Regions from separate parts of the Pseudoalteromonas sp. P1-7a genome, predicted to be linked through region 1. Evidence: predicted binding sites of a transcription regulator. Region 1 holds the regulator's gene; the other holds the start of a gene.
What was found. The regulator NrdR, encoded in region 1, represses ribonucleotide reductase genes. The targets are predictions, from matches to a motif close to AAACACNANATNTNGTGTTT.
Positions count from the first base shown of each region.

Region 1 (5,678 bases):
GCTCTCAAGCTAATGCCGCTGTTTTTTTAGCGTTATTAGAAGCCGGTGACACTGTACTTGGTATGAGCTTAGCTCATGGTGGTCACTTAACGCATGGTTCACACGTAAGTTTCTCTGGTAAGCTATATAATGCTATCCAATATGGGCTAGACGAAGTAACCGGCGAAATTGATTACGCACAGGTAGAAGCGCTAGCACTAGAGCATAAACCAAAAATGATTATTGGTGGTTTTTCTGCATACTCAGGTATTGCTGATTGGGCTAAATTCCGCGAGATTGCTGATAAAGTAGGTGCTTACTTATTTGTTGATATGGCTCACGTTGCAGGTTTAATTGCCGCGGGTGTTTACCCAAGCCCAGTACCTCACGCGCATGTTGTAACAACAACAACCCACAAAACATTAGCAGGCCCTCGTGGTGGTTTAATTATTTCTGCATGTGGCGACGAAGCAATTTACAAAAAGCTTAACAGTGCTGTATTCCCTGGCGGTCAAGGTGGACCTTTGTGTCACATTATTGCTGCAAAAGCAGTGGCATTTAAAGAAGCACTACAACCAGAGTTTAAAACATACCAAGCACAAGTTGTTAAAAATGCACAAGCTATGGTTGCTGTTATGCAAGAGCGCGGCTACAAAATCGTATCTGATAAAACAGAAAACCACTTGTTCTTACTTGATTTAATCGATAAAGATATTACAGGTAAAGATGCAGATGCAGCGCTTGGTAATGCAAATATTACCGTGAACAAAAACTCTGTACCAAACGATCCTCGCTCACCGTTTGTTACTTCTGGTTTGCGTATTGGTTCACCTGCAATTACCCGTCGTGGCTTTAAAGAAGCTGAGTCTAAAGAGCTTGCTGGCTGGATTTGTGACGTGTTAGACAACATCAACGATGAGTCTGTACAAGCACAAGTTAAAGAAAAAGTTAAAGCAATTTGTGCAAAATTACCTGTATACGCTTAATTGCATAAGCAGCAGTAATTTAGAGCACAACAAGGGGCCTGTTTACCTTTCGAGGTTTAATTTGCAGTAGTATGTTTGGTTTTTAGGCAAGGCAGAATCTATGTAGTGTGGTTACTCCACACAAATAGGCGATAACGCAGCATAAATGCCAAACATGCACTGCCCTCGGGTTCGTCCTAGGGGCGATTTACTCTTTGTTGCCTACATGGATGTAGGTAAGGGGCGTGAGCAGGACGCGGAAGCTTTGCTCGGTTTTTATTTAGCCCACTAGGTTACAAACCTCGCGTCGCGATTAAATCACCCCTAGATAGAACAAATTTAATCCTGAAAGGCCAACAGGCCCTATTTTTTTGCTAAGATAAAAGGCCGCTAAATAGCGGCCTTTTTTGTTTAAAACGGAACTACCTAGTTATGCATTGCCCATTTTGTACCGCAAAAGATACTAAAGTTATTGATTCTCGCCTTGTTGGCGGAGGCCACCAAGTTCGCCGTCGTCGTGAATGTAACGAGTGTCACGAGCGATTTACTACCTTTGAAGGCGCCGAGTTAGTTATGCCTCGTGTGATTAAACAAGACGGTAGCCGAGAACCATTTAACGAAGACAAGCTACTAAATGGCCTTAATCGCGCCCTAGAAAAACGCCCTGTAAGTACTGAGCAAGTAGATGAAGTGGTTAATATTATCAAATCGCAGTTGCGTGCTACCGGTGAGCGAGAAATATCGAGCCACTTGGTGGGGGAGTGCATAATGGAGGCGCTTAAAAAGCTTGATAAAGTCGCCTACGTGCGGTTTGCCTCTGTATATCGCTCGTTTGAAGATATACGCGAATTTGGTGAAGAAATTGCCCGTTTAGGGGAGTAGTAATGCAAAGCCAAATACCGTTTACCGAACAAGATGAAATGTATATGGCGCGGGCCATCGAACTTGCGAAAAAAGGGCGATTTACAACCACTCCTAACCCTAATGTAGGGTGTGTTTTAGTTAAAGATAACCACATAGTTGGTGAAGGGTTTCATCAATTAGCGGGGCAGGGACATGCTGAGGTTAATGCGCTTGCTGTAGCAGGTGAAAATGCAAAAGGCGCAACAGCTTATGTTACGCTTGAGCCGTGTAGTCACTTCGGGCGGACTCCTCCTTGCGCAGAAGCTTTAAAATCGGCAGGTGTAGTAAAGGTGATTGCTGCGATGGTCGATACTAACCCGCAAGTAGCAGGCAAGGGGCTTAAAATACTTAGCGATGCTGGTATTGAGGTTGCTTTTGGGCTGTTAGAGAAGCAAGCGCGCGCACTTAATTTGGGGTTTTTTAAGCGTATGGAGCAGGGGCTGCCGTACGTAACGTGTAAAATGGCCGCTAGTATTGATGGTAAAACTGCGCTTAAAAATGGACAAAGTAAGTGGATTACTGGCTCAGCTGCGCGACAAGATGTTCAGTTACACCGAGCACAAAGTTGCGCTATTTTAACCGGCGCCGATACGGTCATTACGGATGATGCTAAACTTAATGTCAGGTTAAACGAACTCCCAGAGGCTTTACCTACCGAGTTACCTCTTCGCCAACCTGTGCGTGTTATCATTGACTCGCAAAATAGGCTTACACCAGAGTTGGCATTATTCAATACTCAAAGTGATATAATAATATTTACTACCAAGGTTGATAAATCAGCGCAATGGCCACATTTTGTAAGGCATATAGAAGTGCCACAGCACAATAACAAAGTTAATTTAACGTCTGTTTTAGCGCACCTTGCTAAATTGCAATTTAATCATGTTTATTTAGAAGCGGGTGCTACACTTGCCGGTAAAATGACAGAGCTTAATTTAATAGACGAATATATATTTTATCTAGCGCCAAAATTAATGGGGGGCGATGCAAAAAGCTTAGTTAATTTTGCACCGCTGACAGATATGCAAAATACCGTTAATTTGACGTTTACAGAATGTGTGAAAATAGGCGATGACTTACGTATAACCGCTATAAAACACATTCCAACCACTTAATTTGAAGAGTAGGGCTATGTTTACTGGAATAATTGAAGCCACAGGCAAAATTGCGCTATTACAAAAAAAACAAGGCGATTTAGCCATTCGCATTCAAAGCGCTAACCTTGATATGAGCGATGTAAAGCTAGGTGATAGTATTGCCACTAATGGCGTATGCTTAACCGTAGTAGATAAGCACATTGATGGCTTTAGTGCCGACTTATCAAATGAAACTATCAGCCTCACTGGGTTTGCAAATTACAATATTGGCCAAACAGTTAATCTAGAAAAAGCCATGCAGCCGGTATCGCGTTTAGGGGGGCACTTGGTCTCTGGTCATGTTGATGGCATTGCCACCATTACCGCTATTACGAGTAATGCGCGCGCAACAGAGTACTGGTTAAGCACAGATGAAAATTTAATGAAGTACATTCCTTATAAAGGGTCTGTATGTATAGATGGTATAAGCCTGACAGTAAACGCTGTCCAAGGTAATGAATTTAAATTAACCATAGTGCCGCACACAAGCGAGCAAACTACCATTGCTGATTTTAAAGTGGGCACACGCGTTAATTTAGAAGTTGACCAAATTGCACGTTATTTAGAGCGCCTTATTAAAGGGGCTGAGCAGCCAACGGGCTCAGACATTTCAATGAGCTTACTAGCTAAAGCTGGTTTTGTTAAATAACGACACTGATAACTTACACGAGCAAATTTATGAACTTACACAGCGCACAAGAAATCATCGACGACATTAAAGCCGGTAAAATGGTTATTTTAATGGATGACGAAGACAGAGAAAACGAAGGCGATTTAATCATTGCTGCGGAGCATATTAGCGCCGAAGCCATTAATTTTATGGCTACTCATGGCCGTGGCTTAATTTGTTTAACTATGACACAGGAGCGTTGCCAACAGCTTGATTTACCATTAATGGTAAAAAATAATGGTGCTGCGTTTTCTACTAATTTTACTATGTCGATTGAAGCTGCCAAAGGCGTAACAACCGGTATATCGGCAGCTGATAGAGCGCGCACAGTTCAAGCGGCAATAGCAAAGGGGGCTGTACCTAGCGATATAGTACAACCTGGCCATATTTTTCCTATTATGGCGCAACCTGGTGGTGTTTTAACGCGCGCAGGTCATACCGAAGCCGGTTGTGATTTAGCACGGTTAGCGGGCCTTGAAGCCTCATCGGTTATTGTCGAAATTCTCAATGCCGATGGCACTATGGCACGTCGCCCTGATTTAGAAGTCTTTGCTAAAGAGCATGGTATTAAAATTGGCACGATTGCAGATTTAATTGAGTACCGAAACCTTAACGAAACCACCATAGAGCAAGTGGCTAAGTGTAAGTTGCCCACCGAGCACGGCGAGTTTGATTTAGTAACTTACAAAGACACCATTGACGGCCAACTGCATTACGTATTGTTAAAAGGCGAAATTAAAGAAAACGAGCCAACTCTTGTGCGTGTACACTTACAAAGTACCTTTAACGATATTTTACTCTCGGACAGAAGTGCGGATCGTAGTTGGGGGCTTTCAGATGCAATGGCGCACATTGCAAAAAACAATGGTGCATTGGTTATTTTAGGCAAGCAAGAAAGCACTGAAGAGCTAGAGGCTACTGTTAAAGCATTTGCTGCTGCCGACGCTGGTGAGAATGTTACGCCGCGTAAATTTAAAGGCACATCACGTACTGTTGGTGTGGGCTCGCAAATACTGGCTGATTTAGGTATTAAGCAAATGCGCTTAATGAGTCGCCCTAAAAAGTACCATGCACTTTCGGGCTTTCATTTAGAAGTGGTTGATTACGTTGAGCCACAATAAGGGCTGTGCTTTTAACTAGTCTATTTTTTTATTTTTATGGTATGATGCGCAGCAATTTTTGCGCAATCGCAACCGCTTGAACATATTTTTAGGGTTATCAAATGAAAATTATTGAAGGTAATAAGTACGCTCCAGGCAAAAAATTCGCTATTGTTATTTCTCGTTTTAACGATTTTATTGGTAGCAGCCTACTTGAAGGTGCTGTTGATGAACTAAAGCGTACTGGTGGCGTAGCCGATGATGACATTACCGTTGTGTATGTACCCGGTGCAGTAGAGTTACCTTTAGCGGCAAAACGCATTGCGGCAAAAAAAGAGTATGATGCAATCATCGCATTAGGCGTAGTGATCAGAGGTGGTACACCACACTTTGACCTCGTTGCTGGCGAATCTAACAAAGGCCTTGCAAATGTATCGCTTGAGTATGATATCCCGGTTGCATTTGGCGTATTAACCACAGAAAGCATTGAACAAGCAATTGAACGCGCTGGTACCAAAATGGGTAATAAAGGCGGCGAAGCGGCATTAGGCGCGCTTGAAATGGTTAATGTGTTAGATAAAATTTAAGTTTAAGGAATTTTTGTGAAACCAGCAGCAAGACGTAAAGCACGTATCTTAGCACTTCAAGCCGTTTATTCTTGGCAATTAAGTGGCAATTTAATTGCCGATATCGAGCAACAAATGTTGATCGAAAACGACGTGACTAAAATTGATGTTGAATACTTTAAAGATTTAGCGCGTGGCGTTGCCGTTAATTATAAGCAACTAGATGAAGCTGTCTCTCCGCATTTAACACGTCCATTCGATGATTTAGATATGGTAGAGCGTGCAATTTTACGTTTAAGCGCGTATGAGCTTAAATTCCGCGAAGATGTGCCATACAAAGTAGCAATCAATGAAGGCAT
Region 1 is NZ_LKDU01000029.1:36,679-42,356, forward strand. Features, by position in the region: gene glyA (serine hydroxymethyltransferase) at 1-965, shown strand, start outside; gene nrdR (transcriptional regulator NrdR) at 1,377-1,826, shown strand; gene ribD (bifunctional diaminohydroxyphosphoribosylaminopyrimidine deaminase/5-amino-6-(5-phosphoribosylamino)uracil reductase RibD) at 1,829-2,962, shown strand; gene AN389_RS15865 (riboflavin synthase) at 2,979-3,632, shown strand; gene ribBA (bifunctional 3,4-dihydroxy-2-butanone-4-phosphate synthase/GTP cyclohydrolase II) at 3,662-4,774, shown strand; gene ribE (6,7-dimethyl-8-ribityllumazine synthase) at 4,876-5,340, shown strand; gene nusB (transcription antitermination factor NusB) at 5,356-5,678, shown strand, end outside.

Region 2 (5,678 bases), on a different contig from region 1:
GGTGCTGAAAAGCTATTGAAAATGGTGCCCGAAGGCACACACGACCACAACAAATTTATCAAACCTGCACAACTAATTGCATGGGCTGAGCAAGCAGGCTTAAAAGTACGCGCCAGTGCAGGTCTTAGCTATAACCCGCTTTCTAAGCAATATTCATTAAATACAGATGTAAGTGTTAATTATATACTTCACTTTGAGAAGTTAGCGTAATGGCTAGCTCTTCTACTCCAGTAACTCCTTTTGAGTACGATGCTTTTTTATTTGATTTAGATGGCACTTTACTTGATACAGCTGATGATTTAGGTGCAGCATTGAATGCTGTGCTTAAAAGTGAAGGTGTTGCACAAGTTACACCTGAGGCGTACCGAAAAGCTGCTTCTAATGGTGCAGGTGCATTACTTGAGCTCGGCTTTAAAGAACAATGGGCCACGCAACCTCAAGCACAGCGGATAAAACAGCTAGTGAGTTACTATAGCCAAAACCTAGCTAATCACACACGTTGCTTTGAAGGTATAGAATCATTACTCATAGCCCTTGAGAACCAAGCTATAAAATGGGGGATAATGACCAATAAACCTGGGTTTTTAACCGACCCTTTAGTGGCAGCTATCCCCGCATTAAAAAATGCACATGTGGTGATCAGTGGCGATACACTTACCGAAGCAAAACCGTCTCCTTTACCCTTATTACACTGTACAAAACTGATGAACGTTGATCCTAAGCGTTGTTTATATGTAGGTGATGCACAACGTGATATACAAGCGGGTAAAGCTGCAGGTATGCATACCGCTACAGCGCTTTGGGGCTATATACCAAGTATTGAGGAGGCGTTGCGCTGGGAAGCCGACTTTAATTGGCGCAGCCCTATTGATGCTTTTAACCATATATAGTGCCATTAGCTCTATTAAACACTATATATTGTGATTGTGTTAGTTTTTATGCAAAGCTTGATGATAAAAAAAGCAGTCAAAATTTATTTTCAAAATGCGCAAATTTAGCTGATCATTAGTTGATTTTTACCTATTTCAACTTAAATGATTGTTCAAAGGTGAGTGACTACTAACACAATTGCTTTATCCCAAAGTTATCCACAAATAGGGGCAATTATGTCCCTTGCAAATCAACTCAGACCACACTATCTTGTGATCTCTAAATTGAACAACACCAGATATTGTGGCCAAATGTTATTCAATTAAATTCGCCCATACGGTGAAACTTATAATAAATGAATACGTACCTTGCTTTAGCGAGGTATAAAACATTGGTCAAAATACTCAATTCCCAAGGAATACAGGCAAAGCTATGAACCAACAGTTATCTGTAAGCAAGCGTGACGGGCGTAAAGAGCCGCTAGATCTTGATAAGATCCATCGCGTTATTGAATGGGCCGCCGAAGGTTTAAACAACGTATCGGTTTCACAGGTTGAATTAAAGTCGCACATTCAATTTTACGACGGTATTCGTACAAAAGACATTCACGAAACCATCATTAAAGCAGCAGCCGATCAAATTTCAAAAGAGTCGCCTGACTACCAGTACTTAGCTGCCCGCTTAGCTGTATTCCACTTACGTAAAAAAGCGTATGGCCAGTTTGAGCCTCCACGTTTATTTGACCATGTTACAAAAATGGTTGAAGACAAACGCTACGATGCTCACTTACTTGTTGATTACACAGAGCAAGAGCTTGACGAGCTAGATGCGTATCTTGATCATTCGCGCGATCTTAACTTTAGCTACGCAGCCGTAAAGCAACTTGAAGGTAAATACCTGGTACAAAACCGCGTAACAGGTGAAATTTACGAAAGTGCTCAGTTTTTATATATTTTAGTGGCTGCGAGTTTATTTTCTGACTACCCGCGCGAAACACGTATTGATTACATCAAGCGTTTTTACGATGCTGTATCAACGTTTAAAATCTCTTTACCTACACCCATTATGTCGGGTGTACGTACCCCTACTCGCCAATTTAGCTCATGTGTACTTATTGAATGTGGCGATAGCCTTGATTCAATCAATGCTACATCATCTGCGATTGTTAAATACGTATCACAACGTGCGGGTATTGGTATTAACGCCGGCCGTATTCGTGCGTTAGGTAGCCATATTCGTAACGGTGAAGCGTACCACACTGGTTGTATTCCTTTTTATAAGCACTTTCAAACAGCTGTTAAAAGCTGCTCGCAAGGTGGCGTTCGTGGCGGTGCAGCAACCTTATTCTATCCGCTTTGGCATTTAGAAGTAGAAAACCTGCTTGTACTTAAAAATAACCGTGGTGTTGATGATAACCGTGTTCGTCACTTAGATTACGGCGTACAGTTTAATAAACTAATGTATTCTCGTTTGATTAAAGACGATTATATCACGTTATTTAGCCCATCAGACGTACCAGGTCTTTACGATGCATTCTTTGAAGACCAAGATGAATTTGACGCACTATATATAAAATACGAGCAAGACGAGTCTATTCGTAAAAAGCGTATCAAAGCGATTGAGCTATTCTCAATGTTTGCGCAAGAGCGAGCTAGTACAGGTCGTATTTATTTACAAAACGTGGATCACTGTAACACTCACAGCCCGTTTATTTCTAAAGTTGCGCCAATTCGCCAATCTAACTTATGTTTAGAAATTGCATTGCCAACTAAGCCGTTAAATAACGTAAACGACGAAGAAGGCGAAATTGCCCTTTGTACGCTATCTGCATTTAACTTAGGTGCTATTGAATCGCTTGATGAACTGGAAGAGCTTGCGGAACTGGCAGTACGTGCACTTGATAATCTACTTGATTTCCAAGACTACCCAGTACCGGCTGCACGTAATGCCACAATGGGCCGCCGCACATTAGGAATAGGTGTAATTAACTACGCTTACTACTTAGCTAAAAATGGTAAACGCTACTCAGATGGCAGTGCTAATGCACTGACTCATAAAACGTTTGAAGCAATTCAATATTACTTAATGAAAGCATCAAACGAGCTTGCTAAAGAGCGTGGCGCGTGTCCTAAGTTTAACGAAACAACGTACTCTCAAGGTATTATGCCAACGGATACATACAAACGTGACTTAGATAAAATTTGTGATGAGCCACTGCACTTAGATTGGGACTCATTACGTGCCAGCATTAAAGAGCACGGCATGCGTAACTCAACACTTAGCGCATTAATGCCTTCAGAAACATCGTCGCAAATCTCTAACGCGACTAACGGTATTGAGCCACCACGTGGTCACATTAGCGTTAAAGCAAGTAAAGACGGTATTTTAAAACAAGTAGTGCCAGAGTACGAACGCTTAAAAGATAACTACGAGCTGCTGTGGGATATTCCATCAAACGATGGTTACTTACAGTTAGTGGGCATAATGCAAAAGTTTATTGACCAAACTATTTCGGCCAATACAAATTATGATCCAAGTAAGTACGAAGGCGGTAAAGTACCTATGAAAGTCTTATTAAAAGACTTACTGGGTGCCTACAAATTGGGTGTTAAAACACTTTATTACCATAACACCCGCGATGGTGCATCAGATGCACAAGACGATACGCCAGAAGTCGAAGATGACGATTGTGCAGGCGGCGCGTGTAAAATTTAATAGATAAACTTAAAGCGGGCTCTTTGCCCGCTTTGTCCTGATAGTTTTAGTGATAGTTTTTGAGTGATAGACATGTCTTATACTACTTTTAGTCGTAACCATAATGATCAAATGCAAGAGCCAATGTTTTTTGGCCAAACCGTTAACGTTTCGCGTTACGATCAACAAAAATACCCTATTTTTGAAAAATTGATTGAAAAGCAACTTTCGTTTTTTTGGCGTCCAGAAGAAGTAGACGTAAGTAAAGACCGTTTAGATTTTCAAGCGTTACCTGAGCACGAAAAGCACATATTTTTAAGTAACTTAAAATACCAAACGCTGCTTGATAGTGTACAAGGCCGCTCACCAAATGTTGCCCTACTTCCTATTGTGTCTATTCCTGAACTAGAAACATGGATAGAAACCTGGGCATTTAGTGAAACTATTCACAGCCGCTCTTATACCCACATTATTCGTAACGTAACACAGTCACCAGAACTAATTTTTGATGACATTGTAAGTAACGAAAAAATCAGCGAACGTGCTGATGCGGTAACCACCTACTACGACGATTTAATTAATGGCGTGTCGCTTTATAATCTGTATGGGGAAGGCAAGCACGACATTAACGGTCAAACCGTTGTGATTAGCTTATTTGATCTTAAAAAGAAACTTTACCTTGCGATGATGTCGGTAAATATTCTTGAAGCTATTCGTTTTTATGTTAGTTTTGCCTGCTCATTTGCCTTTGCAGAACGTGAATTAATGGAAGGTAACGCTAAAATCATCAAGCTAATCGCTCGTGATGAAGCGCTACACCTTTCGGGTACACAGCATATTTTGAACATTATGCAAGATGGTAAAGACGACCCTGAAATGGCGATTGTCGCTGCGCAGTGCCGTGAAGAAGCCATTAAAATGTTTGTAGAAGCAGCAGAGCAAGAAAAAGAATGGGCAGAATACTTGTTCAAAGATGGCTCAATGATTGGCTTAAATAAACACATCTTGTGTCAATATGTTGAATACATCACTAATGCACGTATGACAGCAATTGGCTTGCCTGCGCAGTTTGAAAACAACAGCAACCCTATTCCATGGATCAACTCTTGGCTTGTGTCTGACAACGTGCAAGTTGCGCCGCAAGAAGCTGAAATTAGCTCATACCTTGTAGGTCAAATCGACTCTCAAGTAGATGCCTCAGAATTTGGTGACTTTGATTTATAATGAGTGACAAACCCACTGCAAGTATAACGCTTGCAGATAACAGCCAGTGTATTGAATTTAGCACTGGCTGCCCTTCTGTTTTACATTGCTTAGAAAACCAAAAAATAGACGTAGCCTATCAGTGCCGCGAAGGCTATTGCGGCGCGTGCAGAGCCACGTTAGTCTCTGGCCAAGTGCAATATAACGAAGAACCTTTAGCGTTTGTACGTGAGGGAGAAATACTGCTGTGCTGCTGTAAACCCAATGGCAATATAAGCATAAACTTAAAATAAAGTTATACCAATGCGCATAATTAAGTATTATTGCAAATGAGTATTACTGCGTCTTATGAATCTGCTTTGGTTCGAACCGATAGTGCCCTGTGATTTTATAATCAAAGAGCATATCGGTTTTTTCAGGACCACGCCCAATATTATGTACAATTAAAGGATTGCCGGTTTGTATAGAGTACTCATTAACGACCATGCCAATATGAGGAAGATTCCCGGGTAACATCCAAGTTATTATATCACCCGCTTTGTAGTCATTAGGAGCACCAGATATTGCTAAATTTAAACCGTGTCTTTTAAAGTAAATTTGTAAATTAGGCACTCTTCGGTGGTCGATATTTTTATCCGGTTTAGTCAGCCCCCAGATTCGTTTAGAGGGGTAAAGCGCAAAGTTATTTTTTATATCTTCATGTACTAATTTTTGTAAATCTACACCTAACTTTCTGTAGCTTCTGATAATAACATCAGTACATACCCCAATGTTACTTGGCACATCTCCCCCTGGGTATGTAATTGAATAATATGCACCATTATAAATAACCGAGTGAGTTGTTCTTTCAATTAAAGCAGCGCTTATATCTTCGGTAAAAGTGTTTGCACCACAGGTTGAGGATATAACCG
Region 2 is NZ_LKDU01000017.1:74,887-80,564, forward strand. Features, by position in the region: gene ubiG (bifunctional 2-polyprenyl-6-hydroxyphenol methylase/3-demethylubiquinol 3-O-methyltransferase UbiG) at 1-210, shown strand, start outside; gene AN389_RS11945 (HAD family hydrolase) at 210-890, shown strand; gene nrdA (class 1a ribonucleoside-diphosphate reductase subunit alpha) at 1,303-3,585, shown strand; gene nrdB (class Ia ribonucleoside-diphosphate reductase subunit beta) at 3,658-4,788, shown strand; gene yfaE (class I ribonucleotide reductase maintenance protein YfaE) at 4,788-5,060, shown strand; gene AN389_RS11965 (DUF1287 domain-containing protein) at 5,104-5,678, opposite strand, start outside.
Region 2: the regulator NrdR is predicted to act here: its motif matches at 1,160-1,179, upstream of nrdA (class 1a ribonucleoside-diphosphate reductase subunit alpha).